4 regions of the Brucella anthropi ATCC 49188 genome follow, and region 1 is predicted to be linked to each of the others. Evidence: predicted binding sites of a transcription regulator. Region 1 holds the regulator's gene; each other region holds the start of a gene.

Region 1 (7,587 bases):
TTGCAATCGGGCTGATCGGATTCTTCATAGGCCGCCAGCGTGCCGTTGCACTGGACAAGGCGCAGTCTGCTTCCGCAAAAGCCTCGCCGACCGAGAAAATGCATTCCCGCCCGCATTATCATGGCTGGTGGGTTTTCCTCGTTTCTGCATTGCCTGCGATTCTGTTTCTCGCTGTATGGGCCGTTGGAACGTCGGTCTATCTCGATCACAGCGCGACCGCCCGTCTGCCGGATGCTATCGAGGACGGCTCCTTCACCAATCGCAGCCTACAGCTTGGCATGGTGCGTGGTCTGGCCAACGGGCTTGACCGGCTGACGCCTGCCGAACTGGAAAGCTTCCCGGCAAACTATCAGGATGCTCGCGCCGTTCTTGCATCCAAGGGCGTGGCGCTCGCGACTGAAGGCCAGGATTACATGGTGCCTATCGCGCTTTACCTGAAAAAGGCAACGGCGCTGACACACACCATCGGTTCGGCTGTTTCCTTGGTGATCGCCATCGCAGGTCTGATCTTCGGCCTTTCCACGATCAGCCGCCGCATGCGTGCACGCAATAATGTCGAGCGTATCGTTCTCTGGGGGCTGATCGCCGCATCCGGTATCGCCATTCTGACGACCGTCGGCATCATCTGCTCGATGTTGTTCCAGACGATCAGTTTCTTCCAGTCAGTCTCGCCGTGGGAGTTCTTCTTCGGCACTGTATGGGACCCGCGCTTTGCCGCCGCTGGCTCGGGTGGTGAGACAGGCCAGTTCGGTCTCATTCCGCTTCTGGCTGGTACACTTTACATCGCCCTTGTGGCCATGCTGTTCGCTGTTCCAGTCGGCTTGTTTTCGGCCATCTACATGGCAGAATATGCGTCGCCCCGAGTGCGCACGATCGTCAAGCCGGTCCTTGAGCTTCTGGCCGGTATTCCCAGCATCGTTTACGGTTTCTTCGCCCTTGTGACAGTCGGGCCCTTCCTGCGCGATCTCTCGATTGCCATTGCAGGCGGTCAGGGCTTCATCATGGCGCAGAGCGTTCTGACCGCTGGTCTCGTCATGGGCGTGATGCTGATCCCCTTCGTGTCCTCGCTCTCCGATGACATCATCACAGCCGTGCCGCGGACATTGCGCGACGGTTCGCTTGGTCTTGGTGCAACCCGCTCCGAAACCGTCAAACGTGTTGTCCTTCCTGCCGCTTTGCCCGGAATTGTCGGCGCGCTTCTGATGACCGCATCCCGCGCCATCGGCGAAACCATGATCGTGGTTCTTGCCGCCGGTGTTGCGGCACGCATCAACATCAATCCTTTCGAGGCGATGACCACCATCACGGTGAAAATCGTCAACCAGCTCACCGGCGACCTTGAGTTCAACTCGCCGCAAACGCTGGTGGCCTTTGCACTCGGCATCACGCTTTTCGTCCTGACGCTGATCATGAACATCTTTGCGCTGCATATCGTGCGCAAGTACCGGGAGCAGTACGAATAATGACCGATACGACCTTCAACGCCAGCGACGCCACGGCACAGCCGACGCGCCGCGATATCGGACTGAAACGCCGCTACGCTGCCGAACGTCGCTTCCGCTATTACGGTATTGCTGCGATCGCCATCGGCGTGTTCTTTCTGTGCGCGCTTCTCTTCTCGGTGTTTTCCAAGGGCTATACAGCCTTCTGGCAGACGACGCTTTATCTGCCGGTCAAGCTTGAAGAAAAGGTGATTGACCCGGGCAACAAGCGCGCGACCGATCCGAATGTGCTGATCACGGCCAATTATCCGCTGCTGGTGCGCAATGCATTGGCCGAAAAACTGGGTGTTGCTGCGACAGACCGTCCGGCAATGCGTGATCTGGGCCGCTTCTATTCCGACGGCGTGCGCATTCAGCTGCGCAAGATGGTGATGGACAATCCATCGCTCATCGGCACGACGCAGACCGTTCCTGTTCTGGCCGGCGCCGACATCGATTCTGCCTTCAAAGGTCAGATTGACCTTTCCGTGCCGGAGACGAGCCGTAAGGTTTCTGACCGTCAGGTGGGCTGGATGAAGATGCTTTCGGAAGAAGGCGTCATGAAGGAGGCCTTCAATACAGGTCTCTTCACCTTCGGTGCCTCCAGCCGTCCGGAAACCTCCGGTCTCGGCGTCGCGCTTGTCGGTTCGCTCTACATGATGCTGATCGTTCTCGGTCTGTCGCTGCCTATCGGCGTCGCCGCTTCAATCTATCTGGAAGAGTTCGCCAAGAAGAACCGTTTCACCGACATGATCGAGGTGAACATCAACAACCTGGCAGCGGTTCCGTCCATCGTGTTCGGTCTGCTCGGGCTTGCTGTCTTCATCAATTTCTTCGGCCTGCCGCGTTCGGCGTCACTGGTCGGTGGTCTGGTGCTGACGCTGATGACGCTTCCCACCATCATCATCGCGACCCGCGCCGCCCTTCGCGCGGTGCCGCCGTCGATCCGCGCTGCGGCCCTCGGTCTTGGTGCATCGAAAACACAGATGGTGTTCCACCACGTCCTGCCGCTTGCCGCACCCGGCATCCTGACGGGAACGATCATCGGCCTTGCCCATGCGCTTGGTGAAACCGCACCGCTTCTTCTCATCGGCATGGTGGCTTTCGTCGCCGACGTGCCGTCCACGCCAATGGATCCAGCGACGGCATTGCCTGTACAAATCTACATGTGGGCGAATGAAGCAGAACGCGCCTTTGTGGAACGCACGTCAGGCGCTATCATCGTCCTGCTTCTGTTCCTTGCCGTGATGAATATTGCAGCAATCATTCTGCGCCGCCGCTTCGAGCGCCGCTGGTAAACGGGAGTCGAAAGCTATGAACCTGATGACTGAACGATCTCTCGAGAAAGCCGTAGGAGAAAAGATGAACGCCAACGCCAATTCCATAAAGATGCGCGGCGACAAGGTTTGCGTATTTTATGGCGAGAAGCAGGCGCTGTTTGACGTCGATCTGGAAATCCAGGAAAAGATGGTCACGGCGCTGATCGGCCCTTCGGGTTGCGGCAAGTCTACCTTCCTGCGTTCGCTTAACCGCATGAACGATACGATCGAAGGCTGTAAGGTCGGTGGCAAGATCACGCTCGACAATGAAGACATCTACGATCCGAAGATCGATGTCGTCGAACTGCGCGCCCGCGTCGGCATGGTGTTCCAGAAGCCGAATCCGTTTCCGAAGTCGATTTATGAAAATGTCGCCTACGGCCCACGCATTCACGGTCTCGCCCGCACCAAGGCCGATCTTGAAGAAATCGTCGTGACGAGCTTGCAGAAGGCGAGCTTGTTCGAGGAAGTGAAGGATCGTCTGCACGATGCGGGCACCGGTCTTTCGGGCGGCCAGCAGCAACGTCTTTGCATCGCACGCGCGATTGCGGTGAGCCCGGAAGTCATTCTCATGGACGAACCGTGCTCGGCGCTCGACCCGATTGCGACCGCGAAGGTGGAAGAGCTGATCGACGAACTGCGCCAGAACTATACGATCGTGATCGTCACGCACTCCATGCAGCAGGCCGCGCGTGTTTCGCAGCGCACCGCCATGTTCCACCTCGGCAATCTGGTCGAAGTGGGTGACACGGAAACCATGTTCACCGCGCCGACCGAAAAGCGCACGCAGGACTACATTACCGGACGCTTCGGCTGATCCGGAACTGCGCTTCAACAGATAGACAGTGCGGCTTCCCCGCAATTTATATTACGAGGTCTACTATGCCGTCTCAGCATACCGTTCGCTCCTACGACGAGGAATTGAAGTTTCTCTCCCATAAGATCGCCGAAATGGGCGGACATGCGGAACGTATGGTCGAGCAGTCGGTCGCCGCTATCGTCAATGCGGACAATGCGCTCGCACAGCGCGTCATCTCCGACGATCTCATTCTCGATGCCAGCGAGCGCGAGATTGACGACAAGGCTGTGATGATTATCGCCAAGCGTCAGCCCATGGCTGTGGACCTGCGCGAGATCATTGGCTCGATCCGCATTTCTGCCGATCTGGAACGCGTGGGCGATCTGGGCAAGAACATTGCCAAGCGCGTTGCCGCCGTTTCGGAATCACGCCAGCCGGTAAAGCTTTATCGCGGGCTCGAAACACTCGCCGAGCTGGCGCTGACCCAGCTCAAGGATGTTCTCGACGCCTATGCGTCGCGCTCGGTGCAGCAGATCAATGTCGTTCGCGACCGCGACGACGAGATTGATGCCATGTACACGTCACTGTTCCGCGAGCTGCTGACCTACATGATGGAAGACCCGCGCAATATTTCCGCCTGCACGCATCTTCTGTTCTGCGCAAAGAATATCGAGCGTATCGGCGATCACGCGACCAATATTGCGGAGACCGTCTACTACATCGTGACCGGCCTGCAAATGCCGGCCGAACGACCCAAGGAAGACCTGAGCCACGGTATTGTCGTGGATGAGGCGCGTAAACCCTGAACTGCAGCCGACCGGACCACGGTCTGGCGGTTGAGAATGAGTGAATAGCGCGGCGGCACGCGGTCGATTGGGGGGATTGTATCCACCGCCCGCCGAATTTGGATAGGGAAATACTGGATGTCACAGGCACCCAAAATCGCTGTGGTAGAAGACGAAGAGGCGCTGAGCGTTCTTCTTCGCTATAATCTTGAGGCAGAGGGCTACCAGGTCGATACAATGCTGCGCGGCGACGAAGCCGAGATCGCCTTGCGCGAGAACGTACCGGATCTGCTCATTCTGGACTGGATGTTGCCGGGCGTATCGGGCATTGAGCTTTGCCGTCGCTTGCGCCAATGGCCGGAAACCGAACGCCTGCCCATCATCATGCTGACGGCACGTGGCGAGGAAAGCGAACGTGTTCGCGGCCTGAGCGTCGGTGCGGACGACTATGTCGTGAAGCCATTTTCGACGCCGGAACTGCTGGCGCGCGTCAAGGCGATGTTGCGCCGGTCGAATCCGAGCATTCTTTCGCACGTGCTGAAAGTGGGCGACCTGGTTCTCGACCGCCAACAGCATCGTGTCTATCGCAAGGAAAAGGAAGTTCGTCTCGGACCAACGGAATTCCGCCTGCTCGAATATTTCATGATGTCGCCCGGTCGTGTCTTCTCACGTAGCCAGCTTCTGGATGGCGTTTGGGGACCGGACATCTATGTCGACGACCGCACGGTGGACGTCCATGTCGGACGGCTGCGCAAGGCGATCAATGTCGGTCGTGCGCTCGATCCGATCCGCACCGTTCGGGGTGCGGGTTATTCTTTCGGGTGACCGCTGCGGTCATCTCGGCGTCAGGAACTGAACTTGTCCGACCCACCACGGTATCCGTGGCGGGTCGTTTTTTGTTTAAGACCCAGCTTTGCAAGGTGCGGATCGTGCTCGCCCGATTCGCATTGCAACAACCCGAAACGGGTCTCAAAAGTATGATCTCACGCGATGTTACAAATCTGTTGTCAAAGTTGACAAAGAGCAATGGAACCGGCCTGGAAGCAGAAATTCTGCAGAAGATTTGAAACACCACGAATGTGTATGCAAAAAAAGTACAAGCAAAAGCGAATTAAGGCAGCGATATGGCGTGTATTGCGAGACTTTGAATCTCGTTAAATCAATATCTTACCTGAATCGCTAATTCTCGTTAAGGAATTATTAATATATTTAAAGGGCTTGTAGGCACATTCGCAATCTCGATTCGGAATTGTTTTAGGACTTTTCAGCGGTCTCCAGCATTGTTGGGATTTGACCCGCCGCCTTTTTTTGGCCTAAAAATTCCAAAACCTTGAATTCGATTGAGCGACTGTAGGACGTGTGATTTTGATCTTCGTCCTCTTTGACTTGCACCGCAGTCAGACGTTCGCGCACATCGTTCCAGATGTGTTCGCCTGAATGGATGACTGGATCAGTTAAGGGTCCTAACATGAGACTGAGCCATTGACGCGCGCCGCGAAGTGGAAATTGCCCGCTCTTATCGGGCTGGTGATTGCGCCTTTCGTGGTGACCGGTTGCACGACAACCGGAACCTCGGGAAAAGCCAATTCGGAAAAGACGGCGGCAAGCCACGTCAAATCCGTCAATGGCGTGAAGACCTACACCTACACCGCACGGGACAAGAATTGCCTTGAACGTGCGATGTTCTTCGAATCCAATCGTTCGAGTTCCGACGGTCTTCTGGCTGTTGGTACGGTCGTCATGAACCGTCTCGCGTCGGGACGTTATCCGGATACGATTTGCGGTGTCGTCGGTCAGAAGAACCAGTTTGCGCCCGGTGTGCTTACCCGCCAGATGAATTCCAAGGCGCTGCCTGATGTTCAGGCCGCTGCCGACGCGGTTCTGAAGGGTGAGCGTCATCCGAAGCTCAAGAACGCCATGTTCTTCCACACGGCGGGTCTGAAGTTCCCTTACAACAATATGCATTACGTGCTCGTAGCCGGTGGAAATTCCTTCTACGAGAAGCGCAATCGCGACGGTTCGCTGCAAAATCCGGTTCCGCAGGAGCCATACAATCTGGCTATGGCCTATTCGCCGCAATCGCCTTCCGTTCCGCAGGATCCGTCTTATGACGTGACCCTGCCGCAGACCGGTCCAGTTCCGGGAACGGAACCGACCGTTCAGGTGGCACTCGCGGAAGCGGCAAAGGCTCAAAGTGTGGAACAGAGCACTGGTGCTGGTCCGCAGGCCCGTGGCGAACGACTGGCACGCCATCGCGGTGTGGCTGCACCTCAGCAGGAACAGCATATGCAGGTGGCTTCCTACCAGCCGCAATTCGATACGACAGCCCCGCAGCCGACATCGCTTGGCTATGCTCCGGCAAGCCAGAAGCAGGCTGACGCCATTGGCGCGCTTCTTCTGTCCCAGGACCGTCCAGAAGCACCGCTATAAGAGGCGATTTTACAATCAGATAATCTGCAACGCCGGTCTGGTTCTACCTTACCGGCGTTTTGATTTTTCTGGCTGATTGTCGTCGCTTTTCGGCGAAAGTTTCAGCGATAGATCGGGCGATAGATCACCATCGGAGTGTCGTAGAAATCGACCTGATTCTGCCAGGCACGCCGGTCAGCTCTGCGATCGAGGTCCAGTCGCATGAGACAGTTGGCGAAAGCGTCAGTTTTGGCCTTGAAGCCATAGCTGCGGCAGGTCTGTTCGTCGGCCGCACGACGTTGTTCAGGTGTCATGGTCACGCAGCCCGCCAGAAGGCCGATAACGCCCAGCAAAATAAGCATTTTCTTATTCATTACTGTCTGCTTTCTCCTGCAACTGACTGCAGAATTACTATACTGCAAAGGCAGGAAAAAAGGTGGTGAAATTATGCCGTCTGATAAACTGTCGGTGATTCCATATCCAAAAAGGTCTTCCACCCATGGCTCATGAACAGCTGAACCCAGTCATCGATCCGGTGAAACTCGAACGTCTCGCGGAAGTCGCCGTTCGCGTTGGTCTGCAATTGCGCGAGGGGCAGGATCTCGTCATTACCGCACCGGTCGTGGCCTTGCCGCTGGTTCGCCTTATCGCCAAGCATGCTTACAAGGCTGGAGCCGGACTGGTAACGCCATTCTTCGCGGATGACGAATTGGCGCTTGCGCGTTACGAGAACGCATCCGACGCGAGTTTCGATCGTGCGGCAAGCTGGCTCTATCAGGGAATGGCGAAGGCCT
Region 2 (7,587 bases), 1.0 Mb from region 1:
TGCCTTTGGAATAATAAGTCAGTCCTTGCTGACGGAAACGCTTTAAATTCTCGCGGAAAAGCGCATTTTGACCGGGTTTTGTCAAGTCTGCATTCCCTGCGGGTTTTGGTGTTAAACCACCTTGACGTAACGTGTCGACAAAAAACACTATGTGCGTATTAAGTGGAGCGCCAGTTCCTGATTATTTCGCGACAAGCGGCAAAGCTCTGTCTCTTTGTTTTGTCGCATTATCCGACGCAAAACCGCTTCGCACTTTTGCTGGAAATGCTCTAAAAGGTAGACATGCATCTGATTACGACAACACAGGCTCTCGAAGAGGCCGTATCCGCCCTCGCCAAATCCGATTTTGTTACAGTCGACACGGAGTTCATCCGTGAAACGACGTTCTGGCCGGAATTGTGCCTTATCCAGATGGCCTCGCCTGACCATACGGCGCTTGTGGATGCGCTTGCGCCGGGGCTGGACCTCGCGCCGTTCTTCCGCCTGATGGCCGACGAGACGATCGTCAAGGTTTTCCACGCAGCACGGCAGGACATCGAAATCGTCTTCCATCTCGGCGATCTCATCCCTTCACCTGTCTTCGACAGTCAGGTAGCGGCAATGGTTTGCGGGTTTGGCGATGCCATTTCCTATGACCAGCTTGTGCAGAAGGTCACCGGCAAGCAGATCGACAAGTCGTCCCGGTTTACCGACTGGCGCCGTCGCCCGCTTTCAGACAAGCAGCTCGACTATGCACTGGCCGACGTTACCTATCTGCGCGATATCTATCTCTATCTGAAGGAAGAACTGGAGAAAGAAGGTCGCAGCGAGTGGGTGAACGAGGAAATGGCGGTGCTGACTTCCCGCGAAACCTATGACATGCACCCTGACGATGCGTGGCGCCGGGTCAAGGCACGCGTCCGCAAACCGCTGGAACTTGCGATTGTGCAAGCTGTAGCCGCCTGGCGCGAACGCGAAGCGCGCGAGCGCAATGTGCCGCGTGGGCGTATCATCAAGGACGACACCATAGCCGAAATCGCACAGCAGCAGCCGCGTGACGCGGAAGCACTGGGCCGTCTCCGCTCGATCCCGAAGGGTTGGGAGCGTTCGGCACAGGCTGCAGGACTTGTCGCAGCGATCCAGTCCGCGCTTGAAATCCCGAAGGAAGATTTACCAAAATTGCCGAAGCCGTCGCATTCGCCGGAAGGCAGCGCCGCCGCCGCCGATATCCTCAAGGTTCTGCTCAAGCTTGTGACGGAAGAGCACGGCGTCGCGGCAAAGATCGTGGCGAATTCCGACGACATCGACAAGATCGCCTCGGAAGGCGACAAGGCCAATGTGCCTGCCCTGCATGGCTGGCGTCGCGAGGTTTTCGGTCAGAAAGCCCTCGATCTTATCGACGGCAAGATCGTCATCAAGTTCGAGAACCGGCGGATCAGGGCAGTTGAGTTAGGGGAATAAGGTAATAGGGCAGTAAGGTAGTATGTCTAACGCGAGCATTAACATATTGCCTTACTGCCCTACTCACTTACTGCCTCATTCCCGCGTCCCCTCGATGGCTGCATCACCAACCGCGAAATAGATGTTCTTTCCGGTCAGCTTGGAGAGCTGCTGCAAGCGGCCTTCGGGACGATCCGAAATCAGATCGGCCAGGTCTCCCGGTACGACAAGCGCAATGCCGCTTTCTTCCTCACGCCAGACAAGGCGTGGGATGACGCCCGGCATCGAAGCCGACAGAAGGTAGACCACCCGCAGCAAGGCTCCAAGCAGCTTTGCCCGTTCACGCAGGCGCGGCGTGGCGAGCTGCATGATCTCCGGCGCAATCTCGTCTTCGATCAGTCCTTCGTGACGATAATAATTGGCAAGCGCCATGAAGGAACGTCCGGCGTGGTCGATACCGCCGAACGAGCCGTGAGCGATGATGTTCAGCGCCTGCGACCCGCGATAGTCGGGATGCGCGCGCCAGCTTATGTCGGCCACGAGGCAGGCAGCCTGTCGGTAGCGCGCTTCGTCCTCGGTTTCGTCAAACCCGAGGACCGGCAAGGACAATGTTGTCCAGGTTGCCAGTTCGCGGGCATGACGCGGAGAGCGCGAGCGCAGAATGGACAGTTCGTCTGCCGAGGCCAGCAGCGGATCGAGCCGCTGCTCGTTCTTCGGCAGAAGCGAATAAAGATAGCCTTCACGCACGCCGAGCGCCGAGAAAACGATCTTGGAGGGTCTCATCAGACGGATCGTCTCGAGCAGCACCGTGGCGCCATAAGACAAAAGCTGACGGCGGTTTTTCGAAACCGCTTCAATGCCGCGCATCGTGTCGAGATTGCCCTTGGCAACGCGCTTGAGGAAGCTCTGCGCGTCCACCGGATTCATCTCGTAGCCGTGCATGACGTGCAGCGGATAGTTCTTCGCCGTCATATGCAGCTTGGCAAGGTTACGCCAGGTGCCGCCGACCGCATAGAAAACCTGGCCCTGATGGGCTTGCAGAAGCGTCGCCTTTGCGAGTTCCGTGCGCGCAATCTTGGTTGCCTCTGGCAGCCGTCCATCGGACATATCCTGCAAGCGCAGACCACCGAGCGGCAAGGTGATCCCCTCGCCTACCTCGTGGTCGTCCACCGCGATCAGCTCAAGGCTGCCGCCGCCGAGATCGCCCGTAACACCCTTCGGCTGGAAGAAACCGGAAATAATGCCGAGCGCCGAGTAATAGGCTTCTTCCTTGCCGGACAGCACTTCGATGTGCCGGCCGAGAATGGCTTCCGCCTGTGCGATGAAATCCGGACCGTTTTTCGCTTCGCGTGCAGCCGCAGTCGCCAGCGCGTGAATGGAAACCGCGCCGGCCTGTTCGGCCAGAGCGCGAAAACGCTTCAGCGCACGAAGCGCCGCTTCAACGGATTTCTCGTTGAGCTTGCCGGTTTTCGCGAGGCCCTTTCCGAGGCCGCAAAGTATCTTTTCATTGAAAAGCACCGTCGGCGAACGGACGATGCCTTCATAGATGACGACACGGATCGAGTTCGAGCCAATGTCGATGACCGCGACGGGCTTGAGTCCCTTGAGGCGGCCTTGTGCTACAGCTGGACTCATGCAGTCGTTTTTCTTTCCGCCTGCGCGCGCTTGCGATGCGCGATAAGGCGGGGGGCCGAAGACTTCAGCGACTTTCCGCGACCCGACAGGCTAGGATTGGTCATGAAATATTCCTGCGCGTTGAAAGCTTCCTCTCCTGCTTCTTTTTCTATCCGGCGAGAGGTGCCGTCCGCAAGTAGCTGATAGCTCTGTTGGTTATCAATTATGTTGGCAAACATGATTTGCGACAGGATTTGCTGATGCACTGTTGCATTTGTGATCGGAACAAGCGTCTCCACGCGGCGATCAAGATTGCGCGGCATCATGTCGGCGGAACCGATATAGACGATTGCCTTGTCGGAAGGCAGATCATTGCCATTTCCGAAGCAGAAAATGCGGCTGTGCTCGAGAAAACGTCCGACAATCGACTTGGCGCGAATATTGTCGGAAAGCCCCGGAACGCCCGGACGCAAGCAGCAGATGCCACGCACGACCAGATCAATCTGCACGCCCGCCTGGCTCGCCACGTAGAGCGCGTCAATAATCTGTGGATCAACCAGCGAATTCATCTTCATCCAGATCGCAGCCGGACGCCCCGCCTTCACATGCGCAACCTCGTCCTCGATGTGCTTGAGGATTCGCGCACGGAGCGTGAAAGGTGAAATCGCTATCTTCATCTCTTCGGCAGGCTGTGCATAGCCCGTGATGAAATTGAAGATATGCGCCACGTCGCGAGCAATATCCGCGTCCGACGTAAAGAACGACAGGTCGGTATAGATCCGCGCCGTGATCGGGTGATAGTTGCCCGTGCCCAGATGCACATAGGAGCGCAGCTTCTGATCTTCACGGCGTACCACGAGCGACATTTTCGCGTGGGTTTTCAATTCGATGAAGCCGAACACAACCTGAACGCCCGCGCGCTCCAGATCGCGTGCCCAACGAATATTCGCTTCCTCATCGAAGCGTGCCTTCAGCTCGACCAGCGCCGTTACCGACTTGCCCGCTTCTGCAGCATCGACCAATGCGCGCACGATCGGGCTGTCATTGGAAGTGCGATACAGCGTCTGCTTGATCGCCAGCACATCCGGGTCGGCTGCAGCCTGCCGCAGGAACTGGACCACCACGTCGAACGATTCATAGGGGTGGTGGACCACAATGTCCTTTTCACGAATCGCTGCGAAGCAATCGCCGCCATGCTCGCGAATACGCTCCGGGAAACGCGGATTGTAGGATACGAATTTGAGGTCATCCCGCGGGATCGAAACGATCTCCGAAATCATGTTGAGCGCCAGAAGACCTTCATGCACGCTGATGCGGTTTTCCGAAACGCCAAGTTCCGTCGCCACGAAGACGCGCAGGGCTTCTGGCATTTCGCCATCAAACTCGATGCGGATCACCTGACCGCGACGGCGACGTTTCAGTGCTGTCTCGAAGAGACGAACGAGATCTTCCGCCTCTTCTTCCACTTCGATATCGCTGTCACGGATGATGCGGAACGTACCGGCGCCGCGCACTTCATAACCGGGGAACAGTCGCCCGATGAACAGGCTCACCGCGTCCTCGATAGTAATGAAGCGGTAGGTGTTTTGCTGGTCTGTCGGCAGCTGAATGAAGCGCTTGAGCGCGACCGGAATACGCAGAAGGGCCGTCATCGGATGATTGTCGGCGCGGCGCGCAAGCTGCAGGGCGATGGAAAAGCCGAGGTTCGGAATGAACGGGAACGGATGCGCCGGATCGATGGAGAGTGGCGTCAGGACAGGGAAAATCGTTTCGAGGAAGTGGTTTTCAAGCCATTCCTTTTCGGGCTTTGAAAGCGCCGACGGGCGAACAATCTCGATGCTGTCCTGTTCCAGTTCCTCGCGCAGCATACGCAGGCGTTCCTGCTGTTCTTCCTGCAAGCGCCCTACTTCGTCCAGAACGAAGTCGAGCTGTTCCTGCGGCGTGCGTCCATCGGCGCTGCGCATCGCCACACCGGCGCGCACCTGAGCGGCGAGACCGGCAATGCGGACCATGAAAAATTCATCGAGATTGGCGGCGGAGATAGACAGGAAGCGCAGGCGTTCAAGCAGAGGCTGCCGCATATTCGCGGCTTCTTCGAGAACACGCCGGTTGAATTGCAGCCAGGAAAACTCGCGATTCACAAAGCGGTCGGAACTTTGCATCAATTCGCCGTTCAAAGCTTTGTGAACGTCAGGGGCTACGTCCGCATCGGGAACGACGGTTGGGTTGGGGGCTAGTCCGGCTGTCATTTCGTGTGTCCCGCCTTCAATCGCGTTGGGGGTTTCGCTCGCCATAACGCTGTTTTCGCTCATTTTTCCTGTCCCGACTTCCACCGGAACATTCCGGCTCTGCCTTAAGCCTATGGCTGTCATATGACAGTTTGATAGCAATTAGCTTGAAATGTCCTCAGAATTGATGAAAACGCTTCCGGAAACAAGACTTTCGCGGTACACGCATGCCAATGTCTATGCATGATCCTGTCCGGGACCCGGTTCAGGATCATGCTCATACCGCCCATCGACCAGAACCGGAGCATATTATGTCCGATCACATTATTCCTCACTTTCAGAACGACGCCGGCCATGCGGCCATCGAAATCGGCGTGAAGGAATTCATGTGCGTCGGTGCAAACCCACCTTTCGATCATCCGCACGTGTTTCTCGACATGGGTGATGAAAGTGAAGTCGTTTGCCCGTATTGCTCGACCCTCTATCGCTACAACGCCAAGCTCCATGCCGACGAAACCGTTCCGGCTGGCTGCGTTTACGAAGCACCCGCCGACAAAGCTGCCTGATCTGGGCAGCCTCACGGGGCTGAATGCCGGATGATCTCATCGACATGAGCAAAGGGCGCATATTGATTGCCGGGGCCGGAGTTGCCGGTCTGTCGGCAGCATTGGAGCTGGCAGCGCGCGGCTGGAATGTCCGGCTTGTCGAAAAGGCCGAGACCCTTTCGGAAGTCGGTGCTGGCCTGCAACTTGCACCCAATGCGATGCGTCATCTGGAACGGCTCGGCGTTGCCGGCCGTCTTTCTGCACAAGCCATAACGCCGGAAGCGCTCTACCTCATGGATGGGCGCAAAGCGCGTCCGCTGATGGAAATGAAGCTTGGCGACAAGGCTTCTCAGCGCTGGCACCATCCCTATGTCGTTTGCCATCGCGCCGATCTGCAATCCGCTTTGCTCGACGCCTGCCGTGAAGAGCCCGGCATCGACATCAGCCTCGGCGCTGAAATCACAAATCATCGCGTCGAAAACGGCGCTGTTGCAGCCACTATCCGCCGGGGCAATTCCGAAGAATCTGTCGACGCTGCATATCTGATCGCCTGCGATGGCGTCTGGTCGGCGGAGCGCTCGAAGGCAGGTTTCAGCAAGGCAAGGTTCAGCGGCCATATTGCCTGGCGCACTACGCTCGCGGCGGATGCCCTCCCCGCATCGTTTTTATCCGCCATGAAAACGAGTAACGCCGTTTCAGCATGGCTCGGCAGGCAAGCGCATTTCATCGCCTATCCGGTCAAGGGCGGCAGTTTCTTCAATTTCGTCGCCATCACGACGGGCGAAAACCCCGGCGAAGTCTGGTCCAGAACCGGCGATCCGGCGCGCTTGCGCTCCATCTACGCGGAGTGGGGCGCGCCCGTTCGCGATGTGCTGGCGGCTGCCGATGAGTGGACCTATTGGCCGCTTTTCGAAATGGCAGATGCTCAATTCGTCGGGCCTGACCGGACGATTTTTCTCGGCGACGCTTCGCATGCGGTCACACCTTTTGCTGCGCAAGGTGCCGCCATGGCGATCGAGGATGCAGCGGCCCTTGCCGAGGCGCTGGACAGTGGCGAACATGAAGCAGGACTGAAGCGCTTCGATACCGTCCGCAAGGAGCGGATCGCTGCGGTTGCCAAGCGCGGCCAGTTGAACAGGTTCGCCTATCACGCCACCGGCATTTTCGCGCTTGGCCGCAACACGCTCTTCGCCATGCGCAGTCCGGATAGTTTCCTGAAGGATCTGGACTGGCTCTATGGCTATGATGCCATTGCGGCCGTGCGGAATTAAGCTGCGTCGCGCGCAGCTTCGAGCGTCGCAACGTCGAGCTTGACCATCTTCATCACGGCATCGGCCACGCGCTGGCGCTGTTCGGCTGTGCCGTTCTGCAGGACATCCAGCAACATCTGCGGCACGACCTGCCACGAGAAGCCATACTTGTCCGTCAGCCAGCCGCATTCCATCGGCGCGCCGCCCTCCATCAGTTTCTCCCAGAACATATCCAGTTCCACCTGATCCTTGCATTGGACGAAAAGCGAAACCGCCGGGGAAAACTTGAAGGTCGGCCCGCCGTTGAGGCCGGATATCGCCTGCCCGTCGAGCGTGAAGTTCGCCACAACCACATCCGTGCCTTCGGGCTGGTGTGCATGCTCAAATCGAATGAAGCCATCGACGGAAGCCGATCTTCCGCAAGCGCGGAAGATCGAGACATAGTGGTTCGCCGCTTCTTCGGCCTGCTTGTCGAACCAGAGACAGATTGTCAGACCTGACATTGTTTCCTCCTCAGCCCATAACCTTCTT
Region 3 (7,587 bases), on a different replicon from region 1:
CTTCTGCTGGAGAAAATTGACGTATGGTTTTTTGGGAGGTGGGAGCAAAGATTTTTTGCTGATGAAGTTGAAGTTGGCGAGACAACTCTAGTGAATCCGCCGACAACAAGGTAGGCAGATGTTCCTGGGTATCGGTATAGTTAGTAGTTGTTAACATTTAAGGCCCTTCAACTTCGCAAATCATGCAAAAACATCGATAACTGCGAAGTTGACATTAAGCCCGATTCGTAAACATTTTACAAACGATTAACCATCAATCCCAGATGAGGCCGAAGTTGTCCGCGGACAACTGGCGGTGCCGTGCCTCGGGCGTTTACCGGCGCTCACTTACTGGTGCCGTGAGCTACGCTACAGACAATACCCTTTGAACTAGGTTCTCCAATTCCAGTCGACGGCTTTTATCTATACTCACCGCATTGCCGTGAGCGATGTCGTTACGAGATCGCCGGAGTGATTGGAAAAGTTGATCATCATCCGGATTAAGTGTCGTCCAAACGAATTGACGCAACCAAGTGAACTTCTCTTGAAGCCTAACCTTAGTATGATCTCGCAGTTGAGCTTGGGCGCCTTGCGCTGCGATTTGGCGATAGCTGCACTGGAAGGCTATTCCGATTGCCAACTCCAACGTGATGAAAAGGAGAAGATACTGTTTTGTTGGGTCGGCTTCCTTGTGAGCAAGATCATAGAAGCTCGCGACTTGAGGCGCGAGCGAACGTCCGCGTCTAAGAGCGCTCGAAAGAGACTCAGTCATAGTATCGGCTGCAACAAGGCGGGATACGCTGATGTTGTTTGATATCCCAAAGCGGAGATCGAATATTCGAACGCCATCTGCGGTGATGCCGTAGTTCTCTTGTCCGACGCAGCGAATTACCGGGGAATAGTGATTTAAAGCGGTCATTACGCCCGAAAGTATTCGCGGAACTACCTGTTCTTGGGCTCTGTCAAGCTCGGCTCGAGCCTGACCAAAACTATCATAAAAGCAAAGTTCATCGTCGAGGTATCTCGCACGACATGAAGTTGAGGGCATAGCGTTGGTTTCCCGCTAAACAACGTTAAGGTGGAACGCGGTCACGCCACTCGCTGTTTTGTAGATAAGTTGAGCGGTTTCCGGCCGGTCGTCTTTGCGGCGCGATCCCAGAGGAAGTCACCGGAAAAGGCGATGTGCTCCCACCCGACCGGGGAGGTATGAGCCAGGAGATTGTCGGAAACAGCTTCCCCCTGCGAGCGCAGATGCTCAATGGCGTCACGCATATAGGTGGAATTCCAATAGACGATCGCCGCAATGACGAGGTTCAAGCCGGAGGCCCGGTACTGTTGGGCCTCGTGACTGCGGTCGATGATGCGTCCCTGTCGGAAGGTGTAGATCGCTTGCGCGAGGGCATGGCGCTGCTCGCCCTTGTTGAGACCGGCGTGGCATCTACGTCGCAGCCCCGGACTTTCCAGCCAGTCGAGCATGAACAGGGTTCGCTCGATTTTGCCGATCTCCTGAAGCGCTATGTCCAGCTTGTTCTGACGCTCATAGGCCGAGAGCTTCCGCAACATCACCGATGGCGCGACATGGCCGGTCTTGAGCGAAGCGACCAGACGCATCACGTCATCCCAATGTTCGCGGATGACATCGGTGCGGATGCGTTTGCCGAGGAGCGGCGCGATTTCGGGATAGCCCGCGGGATGCTCGATCGGGATCAGTCGGCGATCCGGGAAGTCGCGTAGCCGCGGGCAGAAACGGAACCCAAGCATGGCGCAGAGCGCGAACACATGATCGGTCGCGCCGCCAGTGTCGGTATAATGCTCCGCAATCGAGAGATTGGTGCCGTGGTGAAGTAGCCCGTCGAGCACATAGGGCGCCTCGTGCGTCGCCGCCGAGAGAACCTTGATGTGGAAAGGGCCGTGTTGATTGGAGACGTGGGTGTAGAAGCTGAAGCCCGGATCGACGCCGTAGCGGGCGTTGATGTCTCCTCCTGCCGTGCCACGTTTGCCGCCACGAAAGAACTGCCCGTCAGAACTTGACGTGGTTCCGTCACCCCAGACCCAAGCGATAGGCAGGCGGTGTTGAGCATTGATGATGGTAGCGAGCGCTTCCCGGTAGGTATCCTCACGAATGTAGGCGTCTTGTGTCCAGATGAGCTGGTCTCGGGTGACGCCGTGGCTGGCGGCCGCCATGCGGGAGAGCCCGAGATTGGTCGCATCGGCCAGAATTGCGGCCAGCAGCGCGCTCTCGTTCGGACAGTTTTCGCCGGTGCGCAGATTGGTGAAGGCCGCCATGAATCCGGTCTCGCGCGCCACTTCATGCAGCAGTTCGGTGATGCGGATGCGCGGCATCATTGCGTCCAGGCGATCGGCGAGTGCTTCGGCTTCGTCGGGAACTGCGGTCTTGACGGGTAAGACCTGCAACCGATCTTCGGCAAAGCGGACGCCTTCAAGCTGGTTGCGTTTGAGGCGCTGCGCGAATTTCTTCAGCCGCCAGTCCAGTTCCCGGCCGCGCTTTTCGAGCCATGTGTCGGCGGCGGTCGGCAATCCGAGTTCGGCGACGATTGGAGCGGCGGCCGGTTCCGGCAGAAGGTAACTGTCGAAGCGGCGATAGGCTGACGACCGCTCAACCCAGACGTCCCCGGAACGCAACTTGTTGCGCAAGTGCGCCAGCATAGCCGTTTCGTAGAGCCGACGATTGATCTTGCCATCCGGCTCGATCACCAGCTTCCGCCATTCCTCCTTGAACGGCATCGGCGCATCCGGCGGCACATCGCGCCTGCCCGACCTGTTGAGTTCGCGAAGCTTTTGAACGCCGGCTATCGTTCGCGTGCTTCCTCGGTTGGCCTTGAATTCGAGAACTTCGATCAGCGCCGGAGCAAACTTCCGCAATGTCGCATAGCGGTCCACGGCCACCGTGAGGGGATCGACATCGGCAGTTTCGGCGAGCTCGGCAATCTCATGTCTGGCTTTGAGCAGATTGATCCAGCCGACAGTTTCGTCAATTGCCTCGACCGGGTCCGAGTGGTTGTCGATAGCACCGGCAAGAGCGTCGATCGTACCGCGAAACAGTCGCATCAGCCGGGCGACGTCTTTCGCGGTCGCCCCATAGCGGCGGGCCTGCTTGTTCTGGGCACGGCTGAACGCACCGCCGATCAGCTTGTCTGCCATTTCGATGGCCGCGTCGGTAAGCCGCTCTTCGAGGTCGATCAGAAATGCAACGAGCGTCGCCCGCCGGCGCGACGTCGTGTAACGCTCGATCATATAGGCGGGGGACACGCGCCCCTCACGCACGAACTGCCGGTAGCGGGCGGGGTGGATGGCGGCGCTTAATTTCGGCGGGATGCCGATCCTCCGCACCACGCCCAGACGATCGAGAATGCCTCGAACGTGATCGGGCTTTGCAGCCACCGGGATCGTCTTGAGCCAGGTGAGCGGCATAGCGCCGGTCGAATCTGCAGCCAGAAGCGCATCGAGCGCGTCCAGTTGAGCCGGCCGAAGACCGGACAGGAGCGCATGAGCCGCCTGTTTTCTGGCACGCGCCCGGCCGGCAATGCCAGCGCGCTCTATGGTCGAGGTAGCAGGCAGAAGAATCTTGGCCTGGCGCAGCGCGTCAATGATACCGGCGGCGATCACGACACCCTTGTCCGTTCCCCAGGCAGCTTTGGCGGCCGCCTCGATCATGAAGGGGATATCGGTCCGGCTTGCGCCTCGAAGGCCGAGTGCCGAGGCGAGCTCGCGGGCATGATCGGTCATTGTCTGGTCGCGGACGGCATATGCGGCGAAGGCAGTTTCCGGCAGGTCGAGCTGCTCGGCAATGAAGGACACGAGTTCTTCGGAAAGCCCGGCGCTGCGTTGAAGAATTTGTGCCAATGTCATGCCGGGATGGCGAAACAGCGCAAGTTGAACAGCAACACCGAGACGGTTGCGATTCTCTCGGCGAAGCCGGATCAGGTCGAGGTCGTGCGGTTCGAAGGTGTAAAGTCGGGCAAGATCGTCTCGGCTCGTCGGAAAACCCAGCAACTGTTCCCGCTCGGCTTCGTTCAGCAGTTCGTGCTTGCGCATGGTGCTCCTTCCGCCGCCCCTAAAAGGACTCGAAAATTCATGGACAGTTCGGAATAAAGAGACATATTCTGTGGACGGAATCACAGTATTCCGACACACGCAGCTTCGGTTGTCCACAGAACGGACGTTTCGGAGACATGAATATGGGGGCAATTCTCGGTTATGCGCGCGTCTCGACTGGTGATCAGGATGTCGCCGGCCAGGCAATGCGCCTTGAGCAGGCCGGTGCCATAAAGGTTTTCAGCGACGTCCAATCCGGAAAGAACATGGACCGGCCGGGCCTGGCCGAACTGCTTGCCTATGCCCGTGCTGGCGACACGCTCGCGGTCGTGCGGCTCGACCGGCTCGGACGGTCATTGGCGGAATTGCTGGAAACCGTGAAGATGCTGCGGGAGCGCAAGATCGACCTTCTCAGCCTCGAGGAAAAGATCGACACCTCCTCGGCTGCCGGCGAGCTGATCTTCCATGTCTTCGGCGCCATCGCCCATTTCGAGCGCAGGTTGATCTCGGAGCGCACAAAGGACGGCATCGCCGCCGCGCGAGCGAAAGGAAAGAAGCCGGGGCGCCAGCCGCTCGACATGAAAAAGGTCGATGCGGCGATGAAACTGATCGCAGCCAGCATATCTCCCGCCGAAGCGGCAAAGCAGCTCGGCCTTGGGCGGTCGACAGTCTATCGGGAAATGCGTCGACTGGGTGTTAGTCGAAGCACTTAGAGCCGATGCAACGCTGTGCCCTCAGGTGAGGGCCGATTGCTGAGCCTAGGGCTCTCGTGCTTCACCGATATCTTGGATCCGGTTCTGCAGGCTCATGCGGTCCAGCGAGGCGAACGGCAGATTGATGAAGATGCCCAGCCGACGCTCCAGTCCTGCAAGAACCTCCGTGAACGCCCGCTTGCGCTCCCACGCCTCACCCTTGACCAGGGTCGGGTCCGGGCAGCGCCAGTGGGCCGTGACCGGAAGACCGGGCCATTCGGGGAGAGGCTCGCCTGCAGCGGTGTCACTCAGCGTAAAGACGAAATCGAGCTCCGTCGCCCCGGACGCTCCGAATGCTTCAAAGTGCTGAGGCTTCATGTCCTCCACCGGATACTCCGCGCTCCGCAGCAAATCCAGAACAACAGGTTCGATTGCGGGTGCGGGATCGACAGCGGCGCTGACGGCTTCGAACCTGCCCTTGCCAATCTTGTTCAAGATTGCCTGTGCCATCACACTGCGCGCGGAATTGCGGCGTGAAAGAAAAAGCACACGATAAATACCGTCCCGCATCTCATCTCCCTCGGATACCGATATCGGAATTCGATATAGCTGTTCGATGACAGCTATATGAAGCTTTCGAGTCTGACCACGGCTTTGACCACCGTGATCTCGTGCGGACCAAAGCGCCGGTCGCCTTGACGCCGATCAATCCATTGCCCGCGTCCCGCGCGAGTATGCTGGTGTTTTTAGATCAGACCCGACACAAGTCCGGCCCCAATCACCAACATGGCCACAGCCACGATAAGCTGCACGGTCCGCAACGTGATCTTCTGCAGGACACGCTTGCCTACGAACGAACCGGCGAACGCGCAGATCGTGCCGATGACTACCGGCATGAGCATTTCCTGCGACCGGGCAAGGTTATCCGCCATGATACTCGTCCCGTAAGTGACCAGCCGTACCGCATCGACTATCACCGCCGCGACGACACCAGTGGCGACGAAAGCCTCCTTCGTAAGGCCCGCCTTCAAGAGGAAGGCAGAACGTAACGCCCCCTGATTGCCGGACAGGCCGCCGAAGAACCCTGACAGCACGCGTGGCAACCAGCGCGGCGGAAATGCAAGCGCCTGAAAGCGCGGCCATAGTTCCAGCAGGGCGAAGGCGACAATCAGCACACCGATGACCGCCTTGACGACAGTGATTTCATAGGCCGATCCACCGAGCATGTAGCTCGCGAGAGCCGGCATCCTGTCGAACCAGGTGAGAAGACTTGCTCCAACGATGGCAGCGAGGGCGGCCGGCACCCCGAACCGTGCCACGACCCGCCAATCGGCTTGCCTGGCCATCAACCCGAACTTGAAGATGTTGTTGGCGAAATGCACGACCGCGGTCGCCGCGATCGCCAAGGGCACCGGGAAGAACAGCGCGAAGACCGGCATCAGGATCGTCCCAAGACCGAAACCGGAGAAGAGCGTTACACCGGCGGTCAGCAGCGCCACAAGGCCGATCAGGATGAGTTCCATATCTTTGTCTTTTCCCTGCAATCGATTTTCGCTATCGTAAACGGATAGTATGAACCGATCATTCCGCGAATCAAGAAGGCAGGTGGCATGACAGGGAGCCAATCGGAAAACGATGCGCTTGGGAAAAGGCATTCGCTGAAGATGGAGCACCATGATCTCCTCTCCGGCCTCGTGCGTCTGCACGTGCTTCATCACGCAGCCGAGCATGAGATCTACGGACAGTGGATGATCGATGAACTGGCAAGCCACGGCTACCGCCTGTCTGCCGGTACGCTCTATCCGCTGCTGCACAAGATGACGCGGGACGGCTACCTAACCTCGCGCGAGGAGCGCGACGGCCGCACGGTGCGCAAGCTCTATTCCATTACCGACAAAGGGCGCGAAGGTCTCGCCTTGGCCAAGGAGCGCGTCCGTGAATTTACCGGAGAGGCAATGAAACGATGACGGATACAACAACGAGCCACGATGAAAGCAGCGCCGTCAGAGGCTCGGCCGGGGAGGTCTTCACAACCTTTCTCAAGCTCGGTTTCACCTCCTTCGGCGGGCCGATTGCGCATCTTGGGTACTTTCGCGACGAACTGGTGTCGCGGCGCAAATGGATCGACGAGCAAGGCTATGCCGATCTCGTGGCGCTCAGCCAGTTCCTGCCCGGCCCGGCATCGAGCCAAGTCGGTTTTGCCCTGGGACTCTTACGCGGCGGTCCGCTCGGTGCACTTGCGGCCTGGGCAGCCTTTACCCTGCCGTCGGCGCTCCTACTTGTTCTCTTCGCCTATGGCGCTGCGGCATTTGGCGGCCCGGTCGGCGGCGGCGTTATTACCGGTCTCAAGATCGTTGCTGTTGCCATCGTGGCACAGGCCGTCTGGGGCATGGCAAGGAACCTCTGCCCGGACCGCGAACGGGCCACGATCGCTCTCGGCGCGGTGCTGATCATCGTGCTTGTGGCGGGCGCACTCGGCCAGGTGGCGGCGATCGCCGCCGGCGCGGCGGCAGGCCTTCTCTTCTGCCGCAATCATCACAAAGCAATCACCCGGCACATCGAATTCCCCGTCTCACGGACGTTTGGAGCAGTTTCGCTCGTCTTGTTCTTCGCCCTGCTGATCGGACTGCCGATCCTCGCCCCCGCCATACCCTCACAAGAGCTGGCCGTCTTCGACTCGTTCTACCGCGCGGGATCACTGGTCTTCGGCGGCGGCCATGTCGTGCTGCCGCTGCTCGAAACAGAAGTCGTGAAAAGCGGCTGGGTCAGCCACGATCAGTTCCTAGCCGGATACGGGGCGGCGCAGGCTGTTCCGGGGCCGCTCTTCACCTTCGCGGCCTATCTCGGAACCGTGTTGGGG
Region 4 (7,587 bases), 1.4 Mb from region 1:
CCATACGGTCTTCGTGACGAATGAGGATCGAACCTGCATTCACAGCGTAATTGCCATAGACCATCTTGAGAATGGAGCTTTTACCGGCACCGGAAGGTCCGCCAAGCACGGCGCATTCGCCTGCTTCCAGATTGAAGTCCACGTTACTTACGACTGGCAACTGAATGCCACCTTGCAAGTGCATCGTGAACGTCTTCGCCAGACCCGACACCGCCAGCGGAGAGGATGTTCTAACTTGTGTCATTTCTCACCTCACGCATGAAGTTTCGCTAATTTACGAACAACACGCTGCAAACATCTGTTTTAATTTACTAAACCTGTAGAATAGACGACACGAGCAGCTGCGTATAAGGCGCTTGCGGGTCATCCAGAACGCGGTCGGTCAGGCCCTGTTCGACAATATGGCCGTCTTTCATGACCATGATGCGATGGGACAGAAGCCGGGCTACGGCAAGATCGTGAGTAACGATGATCACCGACAGACCAAGATCGCTGACGAGGCCGCGCAACAGGTCGAGAAGACGTGCCTGCACGGACACGTCGAGACCGCCGGTCGGTTCATCCATGAAAACAAGTCGCGGAGCGGTCACCAGATTGCGGGCAATCTGCAAGCGCTGGCGCATGCCGCCAGAGAAGGCGCGCGGCTGATCGTCGATACGGTCGGAGGCTATTTCGACACGTCCCAGCCATTCGGTGGCCGTCGAGCGGATATTACCGTAATGGCGTTCTCCGACTGCCATCAGGCGTTCGCCCACATTGGCGCCAGCTGAAACCGTCATGCGCAATCCGTCTGCAGGGTTCTGGTGCACAAAACCCCAGTCGGTCCGCATCAGGAAACGGCGTTCCGCCTCGCCAATCTTGTAGAGATCGCGGAATTCACCGTCACGCATCCGGTATTCGACGGTGCCGGAAGTCGGCTCGAGGCGGGTTGCCAGACTGTTCAGGAGCGTCGTCTTGCCCGAACCGGATTCGCCGACGATGGCCAGCACTTCGCCTGGCCACAGATTGAAGGAAATGTCTGCACAGCCACGGCGATTGCCGTAAAACTTCGACAGGCTGTTTACTCTCAGCAGGGGTTCGCTGTTCATTTTACGGTCTCCTTGGCCGCAGCCTCCTTGTTTGCAGCCAGATGACCGAAATGGCCGTTGGCCTGACGGTCTTCGCAAAAATCAGTGTCGGAGCAGACGAACATCGAGCCGCCGCGATCATCGAGCACGACCTCATCCAGATAGACGCCCTTCGCGCCGCACAGCGCACAGGGTTCCTTGAACTTCTGCACTTCGAACGGATGATCCTCGAAATCGAGGCTGACCACCTGCGTATAGGGCGGGACGGCATAAATGCGCTTTTCGCGACCTGCGCCGAACAGCTGCAATGCCGGAGACATATGCATTTTCGGATTGTCGAATTTCGGCGTCGGCGAAGGTGCCATCACATAGCGGCCTTCGATCATTACCGGATAATCGTAGGTCTTGGCGATATGACCGTGACGCGCAATGTCCTCGTAAAGCTTCACATGCATGAGGCCATATTCGGCGAGCGCGTGCATCTTGCGGGTTTCGGTTTCGCGTGGCTCCAGAAAACGCAGCGGTTCCGGGATCGGCACCTGATAGACAATCACCTGCCCCTCGGTCAGCGGATATTCCGGGATACGGTGCCGGGTCTGGATGATGGTCGCCTCGCCCGTATGGGTTGTTACAGCGACATCGGCAGTCTTCTGGAAGAAGGCGCGGATGGAAACGGCATTGGTCGTGTCATCGGCACCCTGATCGATGACCTTCAGCACATCATCCGGCCCCAGAATTGCAGCCGTCACCTGCACGCCGCCGGTGCCCCAGCCATAAGGCATCGGCATTTCACGGCTGGCAAAAGGCACCTGATAGCCCGGTATTGCGATGGCCTTCAGGATGGCGCGGCGGATCATCCGCTTGGTCTGTTCGTCCAGATAGGCGAAGTTATAATTGGCCAGATCGCTCATTCTGCGGCCTCCTTCGTTACGCCTTCAGTCTCATTGTGCGCTTGGTCATATTCCGCACGCATGCGGCGAATGAGGTCGAGTTCTGCCTGGAAATCCACGTAATGCGGCAGTTTCAGATGCTCGACGAAACCCGTCGCCTGCACATTGTCGGAATGCGAGATGACGAATTCCTCGTCCTCGGCAGGTGCCGTCACATCCGCATCGAATTCCCGCACGCGCAGTGCACGGTCGCAGAGCGACATGGACATGGCCTTGCGTTCGCTCTGGCCGAACACCAGACCGTAACCGCGCGTGAATTGCGGCGGCTGCTTGGCCGATCCCTTGAACTGATTGACCATCTGGCATTCGGTCAGCTGCACGCGACCGAGCGAGACGGCAAAACCAAGTTCGGGCACGTCGAACTCGACATCCACTTCGCCAATGCGGATTTCGCCGACGAAAGGATGGTTATTGCCATAGCCGCGCTGGGTGGAATAGCCGAGCGCCAGCAGGAAACCTTCATCACCGCGTGCCAATGCCTGAAGGCGCAGATCGCGCTCCATCGGGAATGTCCACGGTTCGCGGGTCAGGTCGCCCGGTTCGTGACCTTCCGGCAGGGAACCATCATCCTCAATCATGCCGACCGCGCCAAGAATATCGGTTACACGCGGCGTCTCTTCCTTCACGGCTTCCCGCATTTCGGGTTCCGGAACGGCAACATCACCGGCCAGATCTGGGTCGAGCAGACGATGCGTGTAATCAAAGGTCGGTCCGAGCAACTGACCACCCGGTAAATCCTTGTAGGTCGCAGAAATGCGGCGTTCGATCAGCATTTCAGCGGTTTCCATCGGCCGCGAATAGCCAAAGCGCGGCAAGGTGGTGCGGTAGGCGCGGACCAGAAAGATCGCTTCGATCAGATCGCCGCGCGACTGGCGCACAGCAAGTGCCGCCAGTTCGCGATCATAGAGCGAACCTTCGGCCATGACGCGATCAACCGCCAGCGCCAGCTGTTCGGCAATCTGATCGAGACGCAGTGCCGGAACCGAACGGTCGCCGCGACGACGATCATCGAGAAGACGGTGTGCATTATGGATGGCCGTTTCGCCACCCTTTACGGCAACATACATTTTCAGCCCTCCAGAGCGGAAACGCGAGTTGTGCGGGGAAGCGCTGCAACAGCGCCGTCGCTGACCAGAACAAGATCAACGCCGAGCGGGTATTGTGCGCCGTTCTCACGCCATTGCTGGATGAAATCCTGCGGCAGACCTTCGACATGAAGTGCACGTTCGCCATCGATACCGGGGCCTTTCAGCACAAAGCCCTGTCCGCTTGTCAGTGACGCAACAGCGAGAACGACGGTTGTCGAACAGTCGGGAAATTCGGCGTCGCCCTGCGAAAACCCTGCCAGAGACGGCAGCAGCGAAACATTGCTGGCTAGAGCGAATTGCGCGGCATCCGCACTTTCGACACGCGGCGCACCCGTGTGGAAAGTAAGCCAGGCGGTTGCGCTTTCATCAGCTGCTATCGCTGCATCGCACCAGACAGTTGCATCGTGATCGAGCAAGGTTGCTGCAATAACGCCCAGTTCAGGCGTCAGCGGCTGCGGTGGTGTGGCTGTGCGAGCCAATGGATAAATGCGACCGGGATTAGCCATGGCGTGCATGACGGCATGAAAAGCTGACTGCGCATCCGTCACCGGATCGGCAAAGCCACCCTCAAACGCGGAGGAAGTGCTGTTTTCGAGAGAAAAAGGAAGCATCAATTGTCTCCCCGGACCATTGTGAAGAAATCGACCTTGGTAGCGGCGGCTTCGCCGCGCAGCTTGGCATCGGCATCGTTCAACCGTTTGCGCAAGACATTCAGCACTTGTGCCTCCACGGCATCGCGATGGCCTTCATCGAGCCACAATGCATCGAAGACAGCGGCAAGCCGCGCCTTTTCCTGATCGCGACCGAGCGCATAAGAGTGACCGACAGAACCGTCGGAGAGCCGCACCGTAGCGCGCGTCACCGTTGCCTCGCCGACATTGAAGGATGCACCGCCGCCACCAATGCGGCCACGCAGCATTACGAGACCGGTTTCCGGTCCGCGCAGAACTTCAAATTCCGGCTTGTTGGACCATGCCTGCCAGAAGGCATGCAGCTCTTCGCCGCTTGCACGCGCAAGAACTGCCATGCTTGCCTGCCGTGCGGCTTGAACTGAATCTGGCACTGCATCCGGCACTGTTCCGCTTTCAGTGGCGGAACCGGCTCCGCCTCCCTTCGCACTTTGCTCCGTACCGTACATGAGCTTCCCTGCCCTGTTAGTTCCAGAGCGCGCTTTGACCTGATTGCATCAGATCAATGCTCTGGAGTTTGTTTTGAGGCGCATCTTGTCCGAAAACCGTTTCATGTTTTTCGGGATGCACTCCCGTTGACTTGATCTCTCAAATTGTCTAGTTATATAGACAACTATACAATACCAGAATGAATACACCCTGCCAATGACAGGACGATGACAGTTGATGACAAAGACCAGACGAATTGAGAGAAACAGCGGCGTGGCCATCTGGCGGCAGATTGCCGACGAGATACGCGGCGAGATCAGAGCCGGAAGGCTTCAGTCGGGTGCGCGTATGCCCGCCGAGATGGAACTTGCCGACAGGTTTGGAGTCAATCGCCATACGGTGCGCAGCGCCATTGCCGCGCTGACGCAGGAAGGCGTGCTGCGTGCCGAGCAAGGGCGCGGCACCTTCGTTGCCAATGCAAAGCGCCTCACCTATCAGATCGGACGTCGCACCCGCATTTCGCAATCACTGGCTTCGCAAGTGCGGGACATGAAAGGCGCGCTGCTCGCTTCCGGCACAGCGCCTGCCTCCCCGGATATAGCCGAAGCTCTTGAGATCGAGCCTGGTTCACCTGTCCTGCGGCTGGAAACCTTGCACAGCGCCGACGGACGCCCCGTGTCGCGCGCAACACTCTGGATCAGTGCCGAACAATTTCCGGAAATTGCCGAGGATTATGCGGAAAGCGGTTCCGTCACCGTGGCTTTCCGAAAAGCAGGAGTTGCCGACTACTTCCGTAAATCGACAATCATATCCGCCCGCCATGCGGATTCGGATGATCTGAAACATTTGAAGCTTTCGCCCGGCGCCATTGTACTGACGGCCAAGGCGATCAATGTGAATACCGATGGAGTGCCGATCCAGTATTCGCTGACACGGTTTTCAGCGGATAATATGGAGTTTTCTATCGACACGTATCCCGGTGACCCGCAGATGAATGACATGAACTGAATCGTGCTGGCACTGAACTGCTCTCGAAGCTGTTATGAACGCGCTCAATCCAGACAGGAAATTTCCAATGACCGTGACCATTTTTCATAATCCAAAATGCGGCACCTCGCGTAATACACTGGCAATGATCCGTGCCAGTGGCAAAGAGCCCGTCATCATCGAATATGTGCAGAATCCACCCACGCGGGAACGTCTGCTCGGTCTGCTGGCGGCAATGAACATGACACCACGCGAACTATTGCGCGAGAAAGGTACACCCTATGCCGAACTCGGGCTGTCCGATCCGAAATGGACTGATGACGAGCTGATCGATTTCATGATGGCTCATCCGATTCTGATCAACCGGCCCATCGTCGAAACGCCGCGCGGCACCAGGCTTTGCCGTCCCTCTGAGCTGGTTCTGCCGCTTCTGGAAAACCCCGTCGCATCATTCACCAAAGAGGACGGTGAGCAGATTACATCTGAGGGCAAGTCGCGCTGACGAACTTGCAATCAGACATCATGCTTCCTAGAGAATTGGAAGTATGATCCAATAGAAAAAGCGCTGTAAAACAGCGCCTTATCAAATTTAACTTATAAACTGGATTATATCCGTTCTCAGAACGGAATTTCGTCGTCCAGATCGCGCGAGAAGCCACCGCTGCCGCCACCCTGATTGGATGGGCCGGACGAGCCGAAATCACCGCCGCCACCGGAATAGTCAGACATCTGGTTACGGTTGCCGCCACCGCCGCCGAACGAACGGCCTTCACCGCCGCCTTCACCACGGCTATCGAGCATCTGCAGTTCACCACGGAACTTCTGCAGCACGACTTCCGTCGAATAACGGTCATTGCCGTTCTGATCCTGCCACTTGCGGGTCTGGAGCGCGCCTTCGATGTAAACCTTGGCACCCTTCTTCAGATATTGTTCCGCAACCTTGGCGAGGTTCTCATTGAAGATGACAACGCTGTGCCATTCGGTGCGGTCCTTGCGTTCGCCGCTCTGGCGATCGCGCCAGCTTTCCGACGTTGCAATGCGCAGATTGGCAACCACGTCGCCGGAATTCAGACGACGAATTTCCGGATCGGCACCAAGATTGCCGACCAGAATGACTTTATTGACGCTACCAGCCATCGAAAATTACTCCGGGTCTTGCATGCACACTCTTTCCGCACTGCTTCGCGCGGACAAGAGGCACTTTTCAAATGAAAGATCAGGCGCAACAATGCGCCATCACCAGAAACTCATATGTTCACCTTACAGGACTGGCTCAAAGCGTGCTCAATCCGGGCCGGTGAATTCTTCAATGTCCACAGAGTTTATGTTCTTGTTTTGTTCAAAATGCAACCTTCCGACATTAAAAAGCCTTGCGTTCGCCATAAATTTCAGTGGGTTTTTGCACCGTTTACCGCGCTGATAATGCAGTTTGCCTCATTTCAGGGGCTGAAACTGCATCTGCCTTAATTTCAAAACAGCCTTGCCGACAACCTTCATAAAGCAATAGCTGCCTGCGCTTGGCAAACGGGATCAGCTTCCAAGGAAAAGCCCTGCCGCTCACTGTATCTTTGGCGCGCAGGGCTTGGGGTTTGAGCAATGCTCATGTGTCGACATTAATTCGTCGGCAGGTCTTTTCGGATCACAAAGGCGCACGGCCATTTGCATTCCGCGCAAATTCAAATTGTCGGCAATCACACTTTCGATCAACGAGGCATCATTCCTTGCGAAAAGATGCTGCCGCAACCGAAACGGATTGTGCTTTCATCTCTGTGAAAGCTAGGCACTGTAGTCAGGTGGACTCATGCTCCTTAACCTCCCTACTGGGTCTCCCCGCCTCCTGCGGACCTCTTGCCGATGCCGTGTCATCCCACCGCGGCACCTCTCCGCTATCAGCGAGTAAGGGTAGTCTGCTCCTGTCAGGAGTGACAGTCAACGCTCTTGCGTTCACATTTCGTATCGCCTATCAGAAGGCTGGTTGTTCGATATTTGTTCTAATGATAAGAGTGCACCGATGAATGACCGGAGCCCCCTTCTTATTGGAGGGTTTCACCCCATATTAGACACCGGCGCGACGTGTTTTACCATTCGGCGCCCGTTATCCATGGCATCATGAGCAGGCAGGACGCGGAATGAGCGATCAGAAATTCATTTCCATACGTGGCGCGCGCGAACACAATCTGAAAAATGTCGATCTCGATCTGCCTCGCGACAAGCTGATCGTGATGACGGGGCTTTCCGGCTCGGGCAAATCCTCGCTTGCCTTTGATACGATCTATGCGGAAGGCCAGCGCCGTTATGTCGAAAGTCTTTCGGCCTATGCGCGCCAGTTCCTCGAAATGATGCAAAAGCCGGATGTCGACCAGATCGACGGCCTCTC

The links. Region 1 encodes PhoB, which activates phosphate uptake and scavenging genes when phosphate is short. Its sites were predicted from a motif close to TGTCATNNANCTGTCAT; they were not measured.
Positions count from the first base shown of each region.
Region 2: OANT_RS13200 (RNA degradosome polyphosphate kinase) is a predicted target of PhoB. The motif match lies at 5,395-5,411, and genes of this name have one in related genera.
Region 3: OANT_RS24515 (arsenate reductase/protein-tyrosine-phosphatase family protein) is a predicted target of PhoB. The motif match lies at 5,344-5,360, and genes of this name have one in related genera.
Region 4: phnF (phosphonate metabolism transcriptional regulator PhnF) is a predicted target of PhoB. The motif match lies at 4,440-4,456, and genes of this name have one in related genera.

Region 1 is NC_009667.1:793,514-801,100, reverse strand. It holds gene pstC (phosphate ABC transporter permease subunit PstC) at 1-1,463, shown strand, start outside; gene pstA (phosphate ABC transporter permease PstA) at 1,463-2,779, shown strand; gene pstB (phosphate ABC transporter ATP-binding protein PstB) at 2,844-3,617, shown strand; gene phoU (phosphate signaling complex protein PhoU) at 3,683-4,405, shown strand; gene phoB (phosphate regulon transcriptional regulator PhoB) at 4,523-5,209, shown strand; gene OANT_RS03945 (cell wall hydrolase) at 5,867-6,814, shown strand; gene OANT_RS03940 (hypothetical protein) at 6,916-7,167, opposite strand; gene OANT_RS03935 (aminopeptidase) at 7,293-7,587, shown strand, end outside.
Region 2 is NC_009667.1:2,671,562-2,679,148, forward strand. It holds gene rnd (ribonuclease D) at 283-1,440, shown strand; gene ppx (exopolyphosphatase) at 1,516-3,054, opposite strand; gene OANT_RS13200 (RNA degradosome polyphosphate kinase) at 3,051-5,282, opposite strand; gene OANT_RS13205 (zinc-finger domain-containing protein) at 5,573-5,827, shown strand; gene OANT_RS13210 (FAD-binding protein) at 5,872-7,077, shown strand; gene OANT_RS13215 (VOC family protein) at 7,074-7,559, opposite strand; gene OANT_RS13220 (VOC family protein) at 7,570-7,587, opposite strand, start outside.
Region 3 is NC_009671.1:27,872-35,458, reverse strand. It holds gene repA (plasmid partitioning protein RepA) at 1-157, opposite strand, end outside; gene OANT_RS24525 (Tn3 family transposase) at 1,069-4,035, opposite strand; gene OANT_RS24520 (recombinase family protein) at 4,179-4,748, shown strand; gene OANT_RS24515 (arsenate reductase/protein-tyrosine-phosphatase family protein) at 4,794-5,297, opposite strand; gene OANT_RS24510 (sulfite exporter TauE/SafE family protein) at 5,474-6,250, opposite strand; gene OANT_RS24505 (PadR family transcriptional regulator) at 6,392-6,694, shown strand; gene chrA (chromate efflux transporter) at 6,691-7,587, shown strand, end outside.
Region 4 is NC_009667.1:2,303,774-2,311,360, forward strand. It holds gene phnL (phosphonate C-P lyase system protein PhnL) at 1-244, opposite strand, end outside; gene phnK (phosphonate C-P lyase system protein PhnK) at 312-1,088, opposite strand; gene OANT_RS11380 (alpha-D-ribose 1-methylphosphonate 5-phosphate C-P-lyase PhnJ) at 1,085-1,978, opposite strand; gene OANT_RS11385 (carbon-phosphorus lyase complex subunit) at 1,975-3,084, opposite strand; gene phnH (phosphonate C-P lyase system protein PhnH) at 3,087-3,716, opposite strand; gene phnG (phosphonate C-P lyase system protein PhnG) at 3,716-4,243, opposite strand; gene phnF (phosphonate metabolism transcriptional regulator PhnF) at 4,458-5,231, shown strand; gene arsC (arsenate reductase (glutaredoxin)) at 5,299-5,712, shown strand; gene ssb (single-stranded DNA-binding protein) at 5,829-6,347, opposite strand; gene uvrA (excinuclease ABC subunit UvrA) at 7,340-7,587, shown strand, end outside.